2 regions of the Variovorax sp. F042 genome follow, and region 2 is predicted to be linked to the other one. Evidence: predicted binding sites of a transcription regulator. Region 2 holds the regulator's gene; the other holds the start of a gene.
What was found. The regulator sigma-54, encoded in region 2, starts transcription at its own class of promoters, with help from an activator protein. The targets are predictions, from matches to a motif close to TGGCANGNAANCTGCTTT.
Positions count from the first base shown of each region.

Region 1: a site for sigma-54 is predicted at 4,198-4,215, ahead of ACZYSP_RS22515 (pilin). Genes of this name have one in related genera too.

Region 1 covers NZ_JBVASX010000007.1:239,158-246,746, reverse strand. Annotated here, with positions in the region: gene ACZYSP_RS22550 (PilW family protein) at 1-553, opposite strand, end outside; gene pilV (type IV pilus modification protein PilV) at 562-1,020, opposite strand; gene ACZYSP_RS22540 (GspH/FimT family pseudopilin) at 1,023-1,697, opposite strand; gene ACZYSP_RS22535 (type IV pilin protein) at 1,643-2,113, opposite strand; gene ACZYSP_RS22530 (hypothetical protein) at 2,293-2,526, opposite strand; gene ACZYSP_RS22525 (hypothetical protein) at 2,671-3,180, shown strand; gene ACZYSP_RS22520 (hypothetical protein) at 3,219-3,566, shown strand; gene ACZYSP_RS22515 (pilin) at 3,586-4,137, opposite strand; gene ACZYSP_RS22510 (ATP-binding protein) at 4,363-6,564, opposite strand; gene ACZYSP_RS22505 (response regulator) at 6,789-7,589, shown strand, end outside.
Region 2 covers NZ_JBVASX010000003.1:159,199-166,787, forward strand. Annotated here, with positions in the region: gene ACZYSP_RS13585 (ATP-binding response regulator) at 1-773, shown strand, start outside; gene ACZYSP_RS13590 (cytochrome b) at 861-1,445, shown strand; gene ACZYSP_RS13595 (YceI family protein) at 1,445-2,032, shown strand; gene ACZYSP_RS13600 (YceI family protein) at 2,098-2,742, shown strand; gene ACZYSP_RS13605 (LysE family translocator) at 2,762-3,409, shown strand; gene ACZYSP_RS13610 (phospholipase D family protein) at 3,417-5,024, opposite strand; gene rpoN (RNA polymerase factor sigma-54) at 5,035-6,636, opposite strand; gene lptB (LPS export ABC transporter ATP-binding protein) at 6,654-7,448, opposite strand; gene lptA (lipopolysaccharide transport periplasmic protein LptA) at 7,445-7,589, opposite strand, start outside.

The DNA of each region.
Region 1 (7,589 bases), on a different contig from region 2:
CAATGGCAGTCACCTTGCCCAGAGTCATGGCGCATGAAGAGGTGCTGTCGCGCGTGGTCGAGGCGGCCATCACCCAGTCACCCGTGGCGAAGGACGACGGGGTGGTCACGGTGTAGCTGGTGGCGGTGCTGGTGCCCGCGAGAGCATCCCCCTCGGTGGGGCTGGCTGAACTGCCGCTGACGACCAGCAGCGTGTCGGTGCCGGTGTCGCCCGCGGGCACGAGCGAAGTGCCGGGATTGACCGTGACCGGGGCCAGCGACGACAGCGTGACGCTCTTGCTGTCGGAGGTCGTGGTGTACGTGAGACTGCAGCCCAGCAGCGTGTAGGCACTGATGCCCAGGCCGGCCTGGCTCAGTTCACGCGTCAGGATGTGGGTGGCCGTGGCGCCGTTGATTTCAGCGTCGCCGCTGGTGCTGGTCAGTCGCTGCTGTGTGCTTGTGGAGTACAGCAACTGCACAACGATCAGCACCGCCAGCATGCCGACCAGCAGGCCGACCATGAGTTCGATGATGCTGAAGCCGTGCTGGCTGCGAATGGGGCGTGGGACGGGCATGAAGGTTCTCACGGCTTCATCTGCGCCATGGCCACGTACTGGTGGGCGCTGCTGTCGCCTGGGCCCTTCCAGTAGATGGTGATGGTGGCCAGACTGCTGCTGACGGCCGAGCTGCCGCCGCCGGCTACCGTGCTGAAAGTGACGGTCGGCGGCAGGCTGCTGATGCCCGGCAGGTTCGATTTGTCGACGGTGGCCTTCCAGCTCGTGTAGCCCGTGCCGGCGGCCGTGCTCCCGTAGTTGGCCTGGAGGGTGGCCGCTGTGCGGTCGCTCATCCACATGCGGCTGATCAGGTCGCTGGCGAGCATGGCGGCGGTTGTACGGAATTCGGCACCGGTAGCGGTGCGCGCTGCGCTGGCATAGAGGCCGGTGATGCCCAGCAGGCCGATCGCGAAAATGAGCAGCGCGGCCATCACCTCGATGAGGGTGAAGCCGTCCGTGGCGGATGAAGGTGTTTGGCGGCGCGGCATGGTCAGCAGGTCATGGGGTCGGTGCTCCCGCTGCGCGCGGGGTCGCAGATGCGGGCATCACCGCCCGGCGAGACGATCACGTTCAGGCAGCGCACCGAGCCGCCGGAGGCGACGCAGGTGCTGCTGGCGCTGGTCAGCTGCACCGTCAGCGTGGCGACCGACGTGGTCGGGTTGCTCGTGGCCGACTGGCGGCCCAATGCATCGAAGCCTACGGTGCTGCGCGTTGCGGTAAGCACCAGATCCGAGCTCTTGCTGGATTCGATCGGGCTCTTGCTGATCAGGTAGGGCGTGCTGGTGGCGCTCGGGGCATTGCCGCAGGCGCCGGCCGGTGTCTGGGAGATGCCGGCGTTCACCACCCAGATCGCCACGCTGGTACTCAACGCGCAACTGGCGTCCAGTGAGCTGACGAACTGCAATCGCGTGCCGGTGTTGCGGCGGATGGCTTCCGCCCTGGCCGTCTGCAGATCGGAGCGCAGCGACTCGGCCGTGCTGCGCAGGCGGTTGTTGCGTGTCCAGTCACTGAACCCGGGTGTGGCCAGCAAAGTCAGGATCGCCAAGAGCGTGATAGCCACCATCAACTCGATCAAGCTGAACCCCGCCGACGAAGGCTGCCGCATGCGCATCAGCAACTCCCGCCCCTGGTTGTGATCCAGCAACTCGACGAGGTTGCGGTCCATCCGGACACGCCGGTGATGGTGGTAGTCCGCGTGCCGTCCTGGTCGATGGTGTAGACGAAGCCGGCCATGGTGGACGTGCCGGTGGCAGTGATGGTGTAGCTCGTGGACGAGCTGGGCGAGCAGGTGAGCGTGAAGTACTTCAGGTTGGTATTCGAGATGCTCACGCCGCATGCACTGGTGGACCCGGTGGCGTAGTAGCTCTTGGCATCCTGGAACCACTGCTCCATCTTTGCGTTGCTGGCAGAGAGATTGGAGGTCGCCTCCGGGATGCGGCCGCGCCGGACGTAGTCCGTGTAGGAGGGCAGGGCGAGGGACGCCAGGATCGCCACGATCGCCACGGTGACCATCACCTCGATCAAGGTGAAGCCGGGCGCTCGCGCACGGAGCTCTGGAGGCTTCTTCTGCAGCCGCGTCATGGTGGTTCTTCTCCTCGTGTACCGGAAGCAATCAGAAACTTCCTGGACGCCGAGTCGAACATGCAATTTGGGAGAAAGCTGGCTGATGCGTTGGGGTTTGTGTGCGCGTGGGTGCAGTGAATCCGACGTTTCTCCGACTTTGTTGCCCAGCATCACTGCTGTATCGGATCGACCGATGTTCAGGAGAAGTGATCGATGAAAAAGAAGATGTTGCTGCTGTCCCTTGGGATGGCGTGTCTGGTGGGATGTTCGGCCGCGGCTTGGGCTGCGTCGACGACCACGGAAAGCAGCAGTGCAAGCACCGGCAGCACTGGCGGCAACTCGGCTGTTGATGCTGCGTTGAAGACCTGCGCGGCCAGCGTGGCCAAGGATTCGAACGGCGGCCCCGACGAGACCGCGATGACCGCGTGCATGACCAAGGCAGGCTTCACCAAGCCCGCGCAGGACGGCGGCAGGCCACCACCCCCTGGCAGTGCATCCCGGAAATGACGGTACGGCAGCGGCTGCCTCGCAGCAGCCGACGCCGGAAGGCGACTGAGAGCGAGACGTTGCCGCATGTGCACGACGGCCTCGAGCCCGAGGGCGGCCCGGAGCTGAGGTCGGACGCCATCAGCCTCGAGGCCGCCATCGCGATGACCGGCATCAGCAAGCGCACGCTGTGGCGTCGCGTGTCCGACGGCACCATCGCCAAGCACAAGGAAGACGCACGGGGACGGGCGATGCTCGCCTTCGCGCAAATCGTTGGTCTGATCAAGCTTGAGCTGTCTGACGAAGACCTGCACATGATCGTGAAGGCCGACAGCGGTGATGCGAACTCGCAGGCCGATGTCGGCGGGATGTTCTTCGTCGCGGGCCACTTCGATGCGGCCGTCTACTGGTTCGACCTGGCGGCTGCGCAAGGCAATGCCGACGCAATGCAGTGGCTGGGCAACTGCCATGCATCGGGCCTGGGCGTACCGAAGGACGACAGCCTCGCCATCATGTGGATCGCCAAGGCGGCGTCGTTGGGGCATCCGGTGGCTTGCCAGCAGATTCAGGGCATGAGGGCGGGATGCGGCGAACCGTAGGCATGCGGTTGCCTGGTTTGATCGCATGTTCCGCTCTCATGCTTGTGGTGCTGGCAGGTTGTGGGGGCTCGCATGTGCCGGATGACGAGCAGGCCGACTTCGGCGCAAGCGTCGTGGCTCGCTACGTGATCGTCGCGCAGCAGAAATGCAATACAGCGGGAGTGCCTGATCTCTATGAATGCGCTGAAGCGCCATCATCGAAGACCGGCGAGCGAATGGCGGCGCGTGTGGCGCTCGATGTGTACCGGATTTTTCAGCGGAGCTGCTACGAGACGGCGGGCGCGGAAAAGTGCGAGGCGATGGTGGAGGCTGCGTACCTGAAGGCCAGTGCGCAAGAGACTCATCGTTCTGAAGCAAACGCAAAAAAGCCACCCGAGGGTGGCTGATGCAAGATTCGCTCGCGAATCAGCGGCAGGTCGCGGGGGCGTACTTGGCGAGCAGCGTGCCCGCGGTGGCCGACATGTTGGCGTTCGTTGCGGAGACGTTGGTGGCGCTGGTGCAGGCCCAGTCGATAGCGCCACTCACTCCCGTGGACAGAGCCGTAGCCAGCGTGACCGCCGTGCCTGCGCCGGCCGAGCGCACATAGGGCGAAAGGATGATCGTGTTGGCACCCGTCGCGACACCGGTCGCGGTCGCGTTGAACGTCACGGTGATGATGCCGCCGTCCGCGATCTGCACGCTGTTGACGAACTTGGAGTTCGCGCCGGTGTTGCTGTTTTGCGCATTCCACGTCGTCAGCACATTGGCCAGTTCCGTAGTGCTGGTGCCGTCAGTAGCCACCATGGTCTTCGCGCCCTGAGCGAGCCCGAGGCCTTCAGTCACACGCGCACGCACCGTGTAGTCCTGATAGGCCGGCAGCGCCACGGCAGCCAGAATGCCGATGATCGCCACGACGATCATCAACTCGATGAGGGTGAAACCCTTTTGCACGTTGCGTGCGAAGGAACGATGGTTCATTGTGAAACTCCTGCTGTTGAGAAAAGTGCGCCCGGAAAAACTCACCGGGACGAGCTTCTTTCTGCAGTCCGCATGCCACCCGTCCTGCGGTGGTTCATGCGTGTTTCGACAGGTGTTTCAGGAGGTAAAGGCGCGGACCCGTTCGTGCCGCTTCGTTATGACGCGCGGCGGCGCGTGCCATGGCATCTGAAGGGTGGTGTCATCGCGCGTATGCGCCGGCGTTGCTCAGTGCGCCGCAGACGCCAGCCGTTGCGCCTCGAGCGCCAGCGGCACGCGAACCTGCGCAACAAGCCCGTGCGAGCCGGATCTCAGCACGACATCGCCGCCATGCGCGCGCGCGATGGAGCGGCATACCGCCAGACCAAGGCCGCTGCCCGCAGCACGCGAGGACCGCGCCTGCGCGGTGCGATAGAACGGCTTGAACACCTGCTCGATTTCGTTTGCGGGCAGCCCCGGCCCACGGTCGCCGATCTCGACCACGGCGTCATGCCCATCGGTGAACAGCCGCACGCGTGCCAGGTGCCCGTACTTGACGGCGTTCTCGATCAGGTTGTCGAGCACGCGGCGCATGCCGATGGGGTCAACCTCCACCTGCGCGCTCTCGACGCGTCGCAGCTGCACGTTCTTGCCGACGAAGATGGCCTGCTCGACCACGTCCTCGACAAGGCTCGAGAGGTCCATGCGCTCTCGCGCGCTCACCACCGAGGCATCGCGGATGAAGCTGAGCACGGAGCCGATCATCAGCTCCATCTCCTGGACGTCTTCGAGCATGCCGGCGCGCACGTCGTCGGGCACGTCCTCGATGCGAAAGCGCAGCCGCGTGAGGGGCGTGCGCAGGTCGTGGCTGATGGCGCCGATCATCACCGTGCGGTCGTCGACGAAGCTGCGCAGCCGCGCCTGCATGCGGTTGAAGGCCTGTGCTGCGCGGCCGATCTCGGCGGGGCCCTCCAGTGCCAGCACCGGGGCTGCCGGGTCGCGGCCCAGCTGGTCGGCCGCGCGTGCGAAGCCGGCAATCGGCCGCACCAATCGGCGCGAGAACAGCCAGCCCGCAGGGGCGACGATTGCCGCGGCAATCAGGAACCACAACAGCACGCGGCGCTGCCACGCGTTCGGAAAAGACTCGGGCACCGGCTGCACGACCACCCAACTGCCTTCGGGCGTGTAGACCGCGGCGATGAAGTCGCCTTCGACGAACGGCGCGGGAGCGAGCCCGAAGAGGCCGCGCGCGGCGGGGCGCTCGTTCTCGGTGGTCGCAATGGGCGTCGTGATCGTCGTGTCGGTGTCTCTGGACGCACGGGGCGGTTCGGCGGGGGTGACGACGCGTGGCGGTGCGGCCGCAGTCGCCGGTGGCGTGCTGGCCGAGGACGGCCGCGTGGCGGGCTCGGCGCGCGGCGACTGCGCGGGAGGGGCTGCAACAGGCGCCTCAGCCCTGGCGGGGGCCTCGCGGCGTGGGTGGCTTTCGATGACCGGCGGCAAGGCTCGCATGGAGGGCCCTGACTGTATGGAAGGGGCTCCGGGCTGGCCTTGAGCGGGACCCGATGGCGGCGCCGTGGGCGAGAGGCCCGGTGGAGGGGCGGCACCGGGCGCGCCCGGCGCGGTCGTTGAGCCCGGCGCAGTCGCCGTGTTCGGTGCTGCCGGCCCGGGCGATGGTTGTGTGCCGACGGGGCCTGCGCCGCTACCAGGGGGCGCCGCTACCGTGCTGCCTGGAGGGTTTCCGGCCGCGGGCGTGGGGGCGGATGTACCGACTGGTGCATCCGGTGCAGTGGCCGGCGCGTTGCCCGGCGCGGAATTCGTTGTCGTGCCGCCAGGCGGCGGCGGTGGAGTGCCTGTGGTGTTCCCTCTCGGGCCCCTGTCAGTGCCGAAGCCGCCGCCCGAGGGACTCATCCCACCCGGAAACGCCATGCCTCCAGGTCCACCGGGTCCTCCCGGTCCGCCACCGCCACCCCCCGGCCCACCCCTCGCCTGGACCCGCAGAAAGCCGGCTCCGGCGAAGGTATCGGCGATGCGGCGCGGCACCGGCTGCGCTGCGTCATGCCCGTTCTCCGTCGCCGCGACAGGCCCCGTGGCGCCCGCGAATGGCAGCGGCGTGAAGAAGTACAGCCGCACCTCGGCTTCGTCGCGCGTCAGCAGCTGCGCGAGGTCGCGCCGCGAGCGTTCGGATGTCAGCCAGCCTTGTCCCTTGGGTTGGGGCGCGTTCGCCTGCAGCGTGCGCTGCAGCAGGTTCGCGTTGCGGCCTTCGGCGCTCCGGCCAGACAGCACGCGCGCGATGTCGCCCATCTCCCATTGGCGCTGTGGTTGCGGCGGGAGAAGCACGGTCAGCGCCAGTGTCACGACTTGCGCCACCACCAGCCCGCCCAGCAGCAGGCCCATGATTTGCCACGCGAGCGGCGGGCCCGACCAGCGGCGCGCGGTACCTTGGGAGTTCATGGGTTGATGCTGGCACGGACGGGAAGCGATGTCACGCCGGCATGGCTCGATCTTTGCGTTCCCATCTTTTTTCTCCCAGCTGTCAGCGCGCATGCGCGAGGCGGGGGGGCATGCGCAAACGTTCGAGCGCACGAGTCTGTGAAGCGGATGTTGCAGCCGGATTTCAGCGCATTGCAAATTATTTCAAGGCTCGCGGGGCTTCGGGCGGAGGCCGCGCCCGGCCTATGATCCGCTACCCGATCCGCCGTAACGTGAACCTGTCTACCCGAATCCTCATCGTCGACGACGACGCCGGCATCCGCAGCCTGGTGGCGTCCTTTCTGGAGAAGCACGGCTTCCATGTCGATGCGGCCGGCCATCCCGCGGAGATGCGCGAGCGGCTCGCGCAGGCCGACTACGCGCTGATCGTGCTCGACGTGATGATGCCCGGCGAAGACGGCCTGAGCGCGCTGCGCGAGCTGCAGCGCATCGGCGGGCCGCCCGTCATCATGCTGTCAGCCGTGGGCACGGACATCGACCGCATCGTGGGCCTGGAGATCGGCGCGGAAGACTACCTGGCCAAGCCTTGCAATCCGCGCGAACTGCTGGCGCGCATCCGTACCGTGCTGCGGCGCACTGCGCATGCGGCCGCTGTCGGATTACCGGCGCAACAATCCGTGCCGCCGCCTTCTGGCACGCCTGCGGCGCAAGAAGCGCAGCAGCCCGAGGTGCTGTACTTCGCAGGCTGGCGCATGGACCTCGAAACCCGGCTGCTGCATGACCCGCAAGACCGCCCGGTGGACCTCTCCGACGGCGAGTTCCGCCTGCTGCGCGCGCTGGTGCAGCACCCGCGGCGGGTGCTGACGCGCGACCAGCTGGTGCAGTACGCGCTCGGCGCCGAGAGCGATTCGTACGACCGCGCCATCGACGTGCAGATCAGCCGCCTGCGCCGCAAGCTGGCCTCCGGCGAGACGCGCGCCGACCTGATCCGCACCGTGCGCAACGAGGGCTACATGTTCGTGCCCGCCGTAACGCGCACCCGCGAA
Region 2 (7,589 bases):
GCGTGCTCGCCAACCTGGTCGACAACGCCGTCAAGTTCACACCGCGCGGGCGCGTGCTGCTGGCGGTGCGGGCGCGGCGGCGAGGCGCCGGCAGGGCCTGGCGCGTGGAGGTGCGCGACAGTGGCATCGGCATCGCGGCCGACGCGCAGCAGCGCGTGTTCAACGACTTCGAGCAGATCGGCAACGTCGAGCGCAACCTGCAGCGCGGCCATGGGCTGGGCCTGGCGATCGTGCGGCGGCTGGCGGCGCAGCTCGGCATTGCGGTGTCGCTGCGCTCGGCGCCGGGGCGGGGGTCGGTGTTCAGCTTCGAACTGCCTGCAGCGCCGGAAGGCGCGGTGGTGGCGGCGCGCCCTGCTGCGGTGGCGCAGGACGATGGCGACGAGGCGGCGCGCACGCCGTTGCGCCCCGGGCTCGCCGTGCTGGTGGTGGAAGACAACACGGTGGTGGCCGACAGCCTCTCGGCCCTGCTGCTGCAATGGGAAGTGGAGCCGCGCGTCTATGCCAGCGCCGCCGAGGCGCTGGCGCTGGCCGACCTGCGCGCGCTCGACGCGGCGCTGTGCGACATCCGCCTGCCGGGTGCGCTCGATGGCATCGCGCTGGCCGAGAAGCTGCAGCGGCAGAAGCCCTCATTGGCGATCGCGCTGATTTCGGCCGACATCAACGAAGCCACCCAGCGGCTCGCCGCCGAGCGCGGCTGGCATGCGCTGCGCAAGCCGGTGCAGCCGGACGAACTGCGCGGCGTGCTGCTGAAGGCGCAGCTGCTGCGGGGCTGACCGAGGCCACCGGGCTGGCACGGCCCCTGCTGTGCTGTCATGGCTTCCGATATATGCTCCGCGCACAGGCCGCCAGCCCTGCCTTCGATGTCCACCGACACATCCCCCCCTCCCCCCGCCGCCGACCCGCGCTACGACCCGCTCGCGATCGCGCTGCACTGGCTGCTTGCGGCCCTGATCGTCGGTTCGTTCGGCGTCGGGCTCTACATGACGGGCCTGCCGTTCTCGCCGCTGCGGCTGAAGGTGTACAGCTGGCACAAGTGGGCGGGCATCACGATCCTCGCGCTCTCGGCGCTGCGGCTGCTGTGGCGGCTGGGGCACCGTCCGCCGGCGCTCCCGCCGGGCATGACGCGGCTGCAGCTGGCGAGCTACCGCATCAGCCACACGCTGATGTACCTGCTGTTCTTCGCGGTGCCGCTGTCCGGCTGGGCTTACAGCTCGGCCATGGGCATGCCGGTCGCGTGGTTCGGCGTGCTGCCGCTGCCCGACTTCGTGCCGGTCGACCACGACTTCGCCGAGGCGGTGCTGCAGCCGTTGCACCGCAACTGCGCCTTCGTGCTGGCGGGCGTCACGCTGCTGCACGTGGTGGCGGTGCTCAAGCACCACTGGATCGACCGCGACGGTCTTCTGAAACGCATGTGGCCCGGGCCACGCAAGGAATCTGCTCGATGATGAAGCGACTGTTTTTCCGCCTCTTGCCGCCGCTCGCGGCGCTGGCCTTCGCCATCGCGCTACCAGCCAGCGCCGAGCCCGCGGCCGCGAAGCTCGTTGCCGACAAGAGCCAGATCGTGTTCGTCACCAAGCAGATGGGCGTGCCGGTGGAAGGCACGTTCAAGAAGTTCGACGCACACGTCGCCTTCGATCCGAAGAAGCCCGAGGGCGGCAGCGTCGCGCTGCAGATCGACACGGCCAGCGCAGGCTTCGGCGTTCCGATGAGCGATGCCGAGTTGCCCAAGCAGCCATGGTTCGACGCCGCGCATTTCCCGCAGGCAAGCTTCCAGTCGAGCGCCATCAAGGCGCTGGGCGACGGCAAGTTCGAGATGGCGGGCAAGCTCACCATCAAGGGCACGGCCAAGTACGTGACGGTGCCCGTCAGCATCGCGGCGGCCGGCGGCAACTACGCGGTGGCCACCGGAAGCTTTACGATCCAGCGGCTCGACTACAAGGTGGGCGACGGCGAATGGACCGACACCTCGATGGTCGGCAACGAGGTGCAGGTGCGCTTCAAGTTCACGCTTACAGGCCTCGGGCCGCTGTGAACGGCCGAATGGGCCTGCCCTCCCCTCACTCACTTTTCTCTTTCATGACCCACACAACCAACGCCATGAAAAAGCTCCTTCTCGCCGCGGCCCTGTCGGCCGCCGCGTTCACCGGCGCCACGGCACAGCAGCAACCACAAGGGCCCGAATACACCGCGCCGGCCGTGGCCGCCAAGCCCGCGGGCGGGCCGGTGAAAAACGCCAACTACGTGGTCGACCCGACGCACACCTTCGTGATGTATGAAATGGGCCACTACGGCACCACCACCAACCGGGGCCGCTTCAGCACCAAGGACGGCTCCGTGCAGATCGACGGTACCGGCGCCAGCGGCAAGGTCGACATCACGATGGACATCAGCTCCATCAACACCGGCGTCGACCTGCTCAACCGCCACGTGCAAAGCAAGGACTTCTTCAACGTGGCCGAGTTTCCGACCGGCCGCTTCGTGGCCGACCGCATCGACTTCAGCGGCGGCAAGGTGGTCGACGTGCCGGGCACGCTCACGCTGATGGGCCAGACCAAGCCGGTGACGCTGAAGGCCGTGCGCTTCAACTGCTACCTGAGCCCGCTGATCAACCGCCAGGTGTGCGGCGGCGACTTCGAGACGACCGTGGAGCGCAGCGACTGGGGCATCACCTGGGGGCTGAACTTCGGCTTCGAGAACAAGGTGAAGCTGCTGGTGCAGGTCGAAGCGGTCAACGTGCAGTGACACCGGAGAAGGCAAGGCCATGATGGACACCACCCTTTCGCTGCTCGGCATCGCCGGCGCCATGACTGTGGGCGCGATGAGTCCCGGCCCCAGCTTCGTGATGGTGGCCCGCACCGCCGTGACCTCGCGCACCGACGGACTGGCCGCAGCGCTGGGCATGGGTGCCGGCGGGCTGGTCTTCGCGATCGCCGCGCTGGCCGGGCTGCAGGCGGCGTTCCTGGCCGTGCCGGCGCTGTACGTGGCCATCAAGGGCCTGGGGGGCGCCTACCTCGTCTACCTGGGCTTTCGCATCTGGAGCGGCGCGCGGCAGCCGCTGGCCGTGGCGGCGCAAGAGACGGACGGGTCGCCGCGCCAGCAGGGCCGCAGCGGCCGCACCTTCCTGCTGGGCCTGGCCACGCAGGTCAGCAACCCGAAGACTGCCGTGGTCTACGCCAGCATCTTCGCGGCCTTCCTGCCGCGCGAGGTGCCGCTGGTGCTCGCACTGGCGGTGCCGGCGGTCATCTTCTGCATCGAGACGGGCTGGTACGCCATCGTGGCGCTGGCGCTTTCCTCGGCAGCGCCACGCTCGACCTACCTGCGCTACAAGGTCTGGATCGACCGGGCCGCCGGCGGCGTGATGGGGCTGCTGGGCCTGCGGCTGATCTGGTCGGCCGTGCGCGGCAACTGAGCCGACGCTACAACAGGCTCTCCGGCGTCAGCGGCGCCAGCAATTCGAGCATGGTCCGGTCCCAGAAGCCGGAGTCGGGCTCCTCGCTCAGCACGGTGAGCTTGCCGGCGTCGTCGCTGACCCATTCGATGCGCGACTCGTTGCTGCCCTCGGCAAAGCGCAGCCGGTAGGCGCCCTGCTGCTTGAGCACGTCGATGAGCTTGAGCGCCTGTTGCGCCATCTCGGGGCTGCGGATGAAGAGACCGATCTCGGTGTTGTGCGTCTCCGAGCGCGGATCGAAATTCATCGAGCCGACGAAAAGAATGCGCCGGTCGATCACCGCCGACTTGGCATGCAGCCTGCCTACCGAGGTGCCGAACAGGCCGAGCCGCACGCTGCGCCGGGTGCGCGTGGAGCTCAGTTCGTAGAGGTCGGCGCCGAGCTTGAGCATGTCGGGCCGGTAGCGGCGGTAGGCGGTGTGCACCAGCGGCTCGTCGGTGGCGGCCAGCGAATTGGTGACGACGCTGATCTTCACGTTGCGGCCGCGGATCTCGCGCATCACCTCCAGCCCCGAGGCGCCCGGAATGAGGTAGGGCGAGACGATGGTCACCTCGGAGCGCGCACGGCGCATCTGCTCGACCACGTTGTAGCGCACGCTGTCGACGTCCAGCAGCGGCACGCCGCCGTAGGACGTGGTCTTGCCGATCACGCGCTCGGGCGAATCGGCGTAGGCCTCTGCGGTGGCCCAGATCAGTCCGAGCTTGCCGGCGTTCAGGTCTTCCGCCATCGGGCTGTAGCCAAGCAGGTCGTTGGGCGCGGGCGGCGGCGGTGGTGGCGTGGTGTCGAGGCCGGTGGCGACGTCGAAGCGCTTCTGCAGCTCCTCGCGCGACAGGTCGCTGGCCACCACCGACTGGATCGGCCGCACGTAGATGCTGTTCCAGTACTGGTCGAACAGGCTGCCCAGCCGCGGGATCAGCGCGCCGGTGACGAAGGTGTCGAGGTCGAGGAAGTTCTCCCCCGCCGTGCGCCTGAAATACTGGTTGCCGATGTTGCGCCCGCCCGCCACCGCCATCGCGCCGTCGGCAATGAACAGCTTGTTGTGCATGCGGCGGTTGACGCGGCTGAAGTCGAAGAGCGACGCGCTGAAGCGCTTCAGCAGGCTGCCGCGCCCGGCCGGGAACGGGTTGAACAGGCGCAGCTCCACGTTGGGCGTGGCGGCCAGGCCGAGCAGCAGCTCGTCTTCGCCGGAGGTGTAGAGGTCGTCCATCAGCAGCCGCACGCGCACGCCGCGCTGGGCGGCGTCGCGCAGGGTGCGCATCAGGTAGCGGCCGGTCTCGTCGTTCTCGATCTGGTAGTACTGCACGTCGAGCGTGAGCTGCGCGCGGCGGGCCAGCTGGATACGGGTGTCGAAGGCGAAGTCGCCGCCGGGCATGAGGCGAAAGCCGCTCAGGTCGGGGTCGGGCTGGGAGGCCAGCGCGATCTTGCCGAGCGCGGTGTCGGCTGACACGGCCATGGCCTTGGTGGGCGGGCGCGGCGCCTCGTCGGGCAATGTGGCGCAGCCTGCGAACAGCAAGACCGCAGCCATGACGAAAACCCAATGCCCACAACGCGAAAGCGACGGCAGGCGACGGGTCATCGGTGGCTTTCTACAGGGCCTTGCGCAGGTTGGCGGGCGCGATGCGCAGCGCCTCGCGGTACTTGGCCACGGTGCGGCGCGCGCACTCGATGCCCTGCTCTTTCAGCATCTCGGAGATCTGGCTGTCCGACAGCGGCTTCTTGATGCTCTCGGAGCTGACGAACTGCTTGATCAGCGCGCGCACCGCGGTGCTCGACGCATTGCCGCCGGTTTCGGTGCCCAGCGCCGAGCCGAAGAAGTACTTGAGCTCGACCGTGCCGAAGGGCGTGGCCATGTACTTGGCGGTGGTCACGCGCGAGATGGTCGATTCGTGCAGGCCCAGTTCGTCGGCGATCTCGCGCAGCACCAGCGGGCGCATCGCGAGTTCGCCGTGCACGAAGTAGCTCTTCTGCCGCTCGACGATGGCGTTGCTCACGCGCAGGATGGTGTCGAAGCGCTGCTGGATGTTCTTGATGAACCAGCGCGCCTCCTGCAGCCGCTGCGACAGCGCCTGGCTGCCTTCGCCCTTGTGCGACTTGAGTGCGCCGGCATAGATGTCGTGCACGCGCAGGCGCGGCATCACCTCGGGGTTCAGCATGACGCGGAACTTCACATTGGTGCCGCGGCCCGTCTTGGTGACGATCACGTCGGGAATGACGATGTTGCGCTCGACGTCGACGAAGCGCCGACCCGGCTTGGGCTCGAGCCGCGCGATGATCTGCAGCGCCGAGCGCACCAGCTCCTCGTTGCTGCGGGTGAGCGTGGCCAGGCGCTTGAAGTCGCGGCGCGCGAGCAGCTCCATTGGCTGCTTGCAGATGGCGATGGCGGTCTTGCGGACCAGCTCTTCCTCGTCGGTCTCGTCCTCGCGGGCCAGGGCACGCAGCTGGATGCCCAGGCATTCGCCGAGGTCGCGAGCGCCGACGCCGGCGGGTTCCAGGCTTTGCAGCAGGCCGAGCGCCACCTGAAAGTGATGCACGAGGTCGTCGAACTGGTCGTTGTCGTCGCCGGCCAGGCCCGAGGCCAGTGCGGGCAGCGAGTCTTCCAGGTAGCCGTCGTCGTTGAGCGATTCGATGAGAAAGCGCAGCGCGGCGCTGTCGTTCTCGTTCAGGCGCAGGCTCAGGGCCTGGCGGTGCAGGAAGGACTGCAGCGACTCCTGGCTGCGCGCGAGTTCGGTGGCGTCGGCACGTTCGTCGTCGCCGAGGTTGTTCTGGCGCGCGGGCGCATCGCTGCCCCATTCGCTGTCGTCGGGCGCCATGTCGACGGTGCCGTCGCCTTCCCAGTCGGGCTCGCGCTCGGTGATCTCGGCAGCGGGGCCGTCGGTGTCGGCCGTGGTGGTGGTGCTGGTTTCGGTGGAAGCAGTGGACGCGCTGGCGGCGGGCGAAGCGAAGTCGCTTTCGCCGTCGCCGCTATCGCCGCCGTCGTCGCGCGGCACCGGGGCATCGGCCGTGTCGAGCCCGAATTCCTCGCGCGCCGCTTCTTCAGCCGTGCGCTCGAGGAACGGGTTCTCGTCGAGCATCTGCTCCACCTCCTGGCTCAGTTCGAGCGTGGAGAGTTGAAGCAGCCTGATCGACTGCTGCAGCTGTGGCGTCAACGCCAGATGCTGCGAGACGCGAAGGGATAGCCCTTGCTTCATGGGAACCGCTCCCGCCCTTACATGCGGAAGTGTTCGCCCAAGTACACCCTGCGTACTTCGGCGTTGTCGACGATCTCCGAGGGTGTGCCTTGTGCCAGCACATGCCCGTCGCTGATGATGAAAGCGTGATCGCAGATGCCCAGCGTTTCACGCACGTTGTGGTCGGTGATGAGCACGCCGATGCCGCGCTCTTTCAGGAAGCTGATGATCCGCTGGATCTCGATCACCGCGATCGGGTCGATGCCGGCGAAGGGCTCGTCCAGCAGGATGAAGCGCGGCTGCGTAGCCAGCGCACGCGCAATTTCGACGCGGCGGCGCTCGCCGCCCGACAGCGCGAGCGCGGGCGAATCGCGCAGGTGGTCGACGCGCAGGTCGGCCAGCAGCTCGGCCAGGCGCTCGTCCATGTGCTGCTTCGACAGCGGCGCCATCTTGCCGTTCTCGTCGGGCTCGCTCTGGAGCTCGAGCACGGCGCGCACGTTTTCCTCGACCGTGAGCTTGCGGAAGATCGAGGCTTCCTGCGGCAGGTAGCTCAGGCCCATGCGGGCGCGGCGATGGATCGGCATGTGGGCGATGGGCTCGCCGTCGATGCTGATGTCGCCCGCGTCGGCGCGCACCAGCCCCACGATCATGTAGAACGAGGTGGTCTTGCCCGCGCCGTTCGGCCCGAGCAACCCGACGACTTCGCCCTTCTGCACGTCGAGCGAGACGTCTTTCACGACCGTGCGGCTGCCGTAGCTCTTCTTCAGGCCGCGCGCGATCAGGCGGCTGCCCGGTGCGCCGTTGGCGTCCTGCGTTCCTGCGGTTTCGATCACTTGCGGGTTTCTCCCTGGTCACTGAGCGTGGTGCTCTGGCGCAGGCCCTTGCCGGGTGCGGGCGTGGGCGCCGGCGGCGCCGCCTTCGCGCCGGCCGGAGCTGAGGCACCGGCTGCCGGTGCGGTGGCGGCCTTGGGGGTC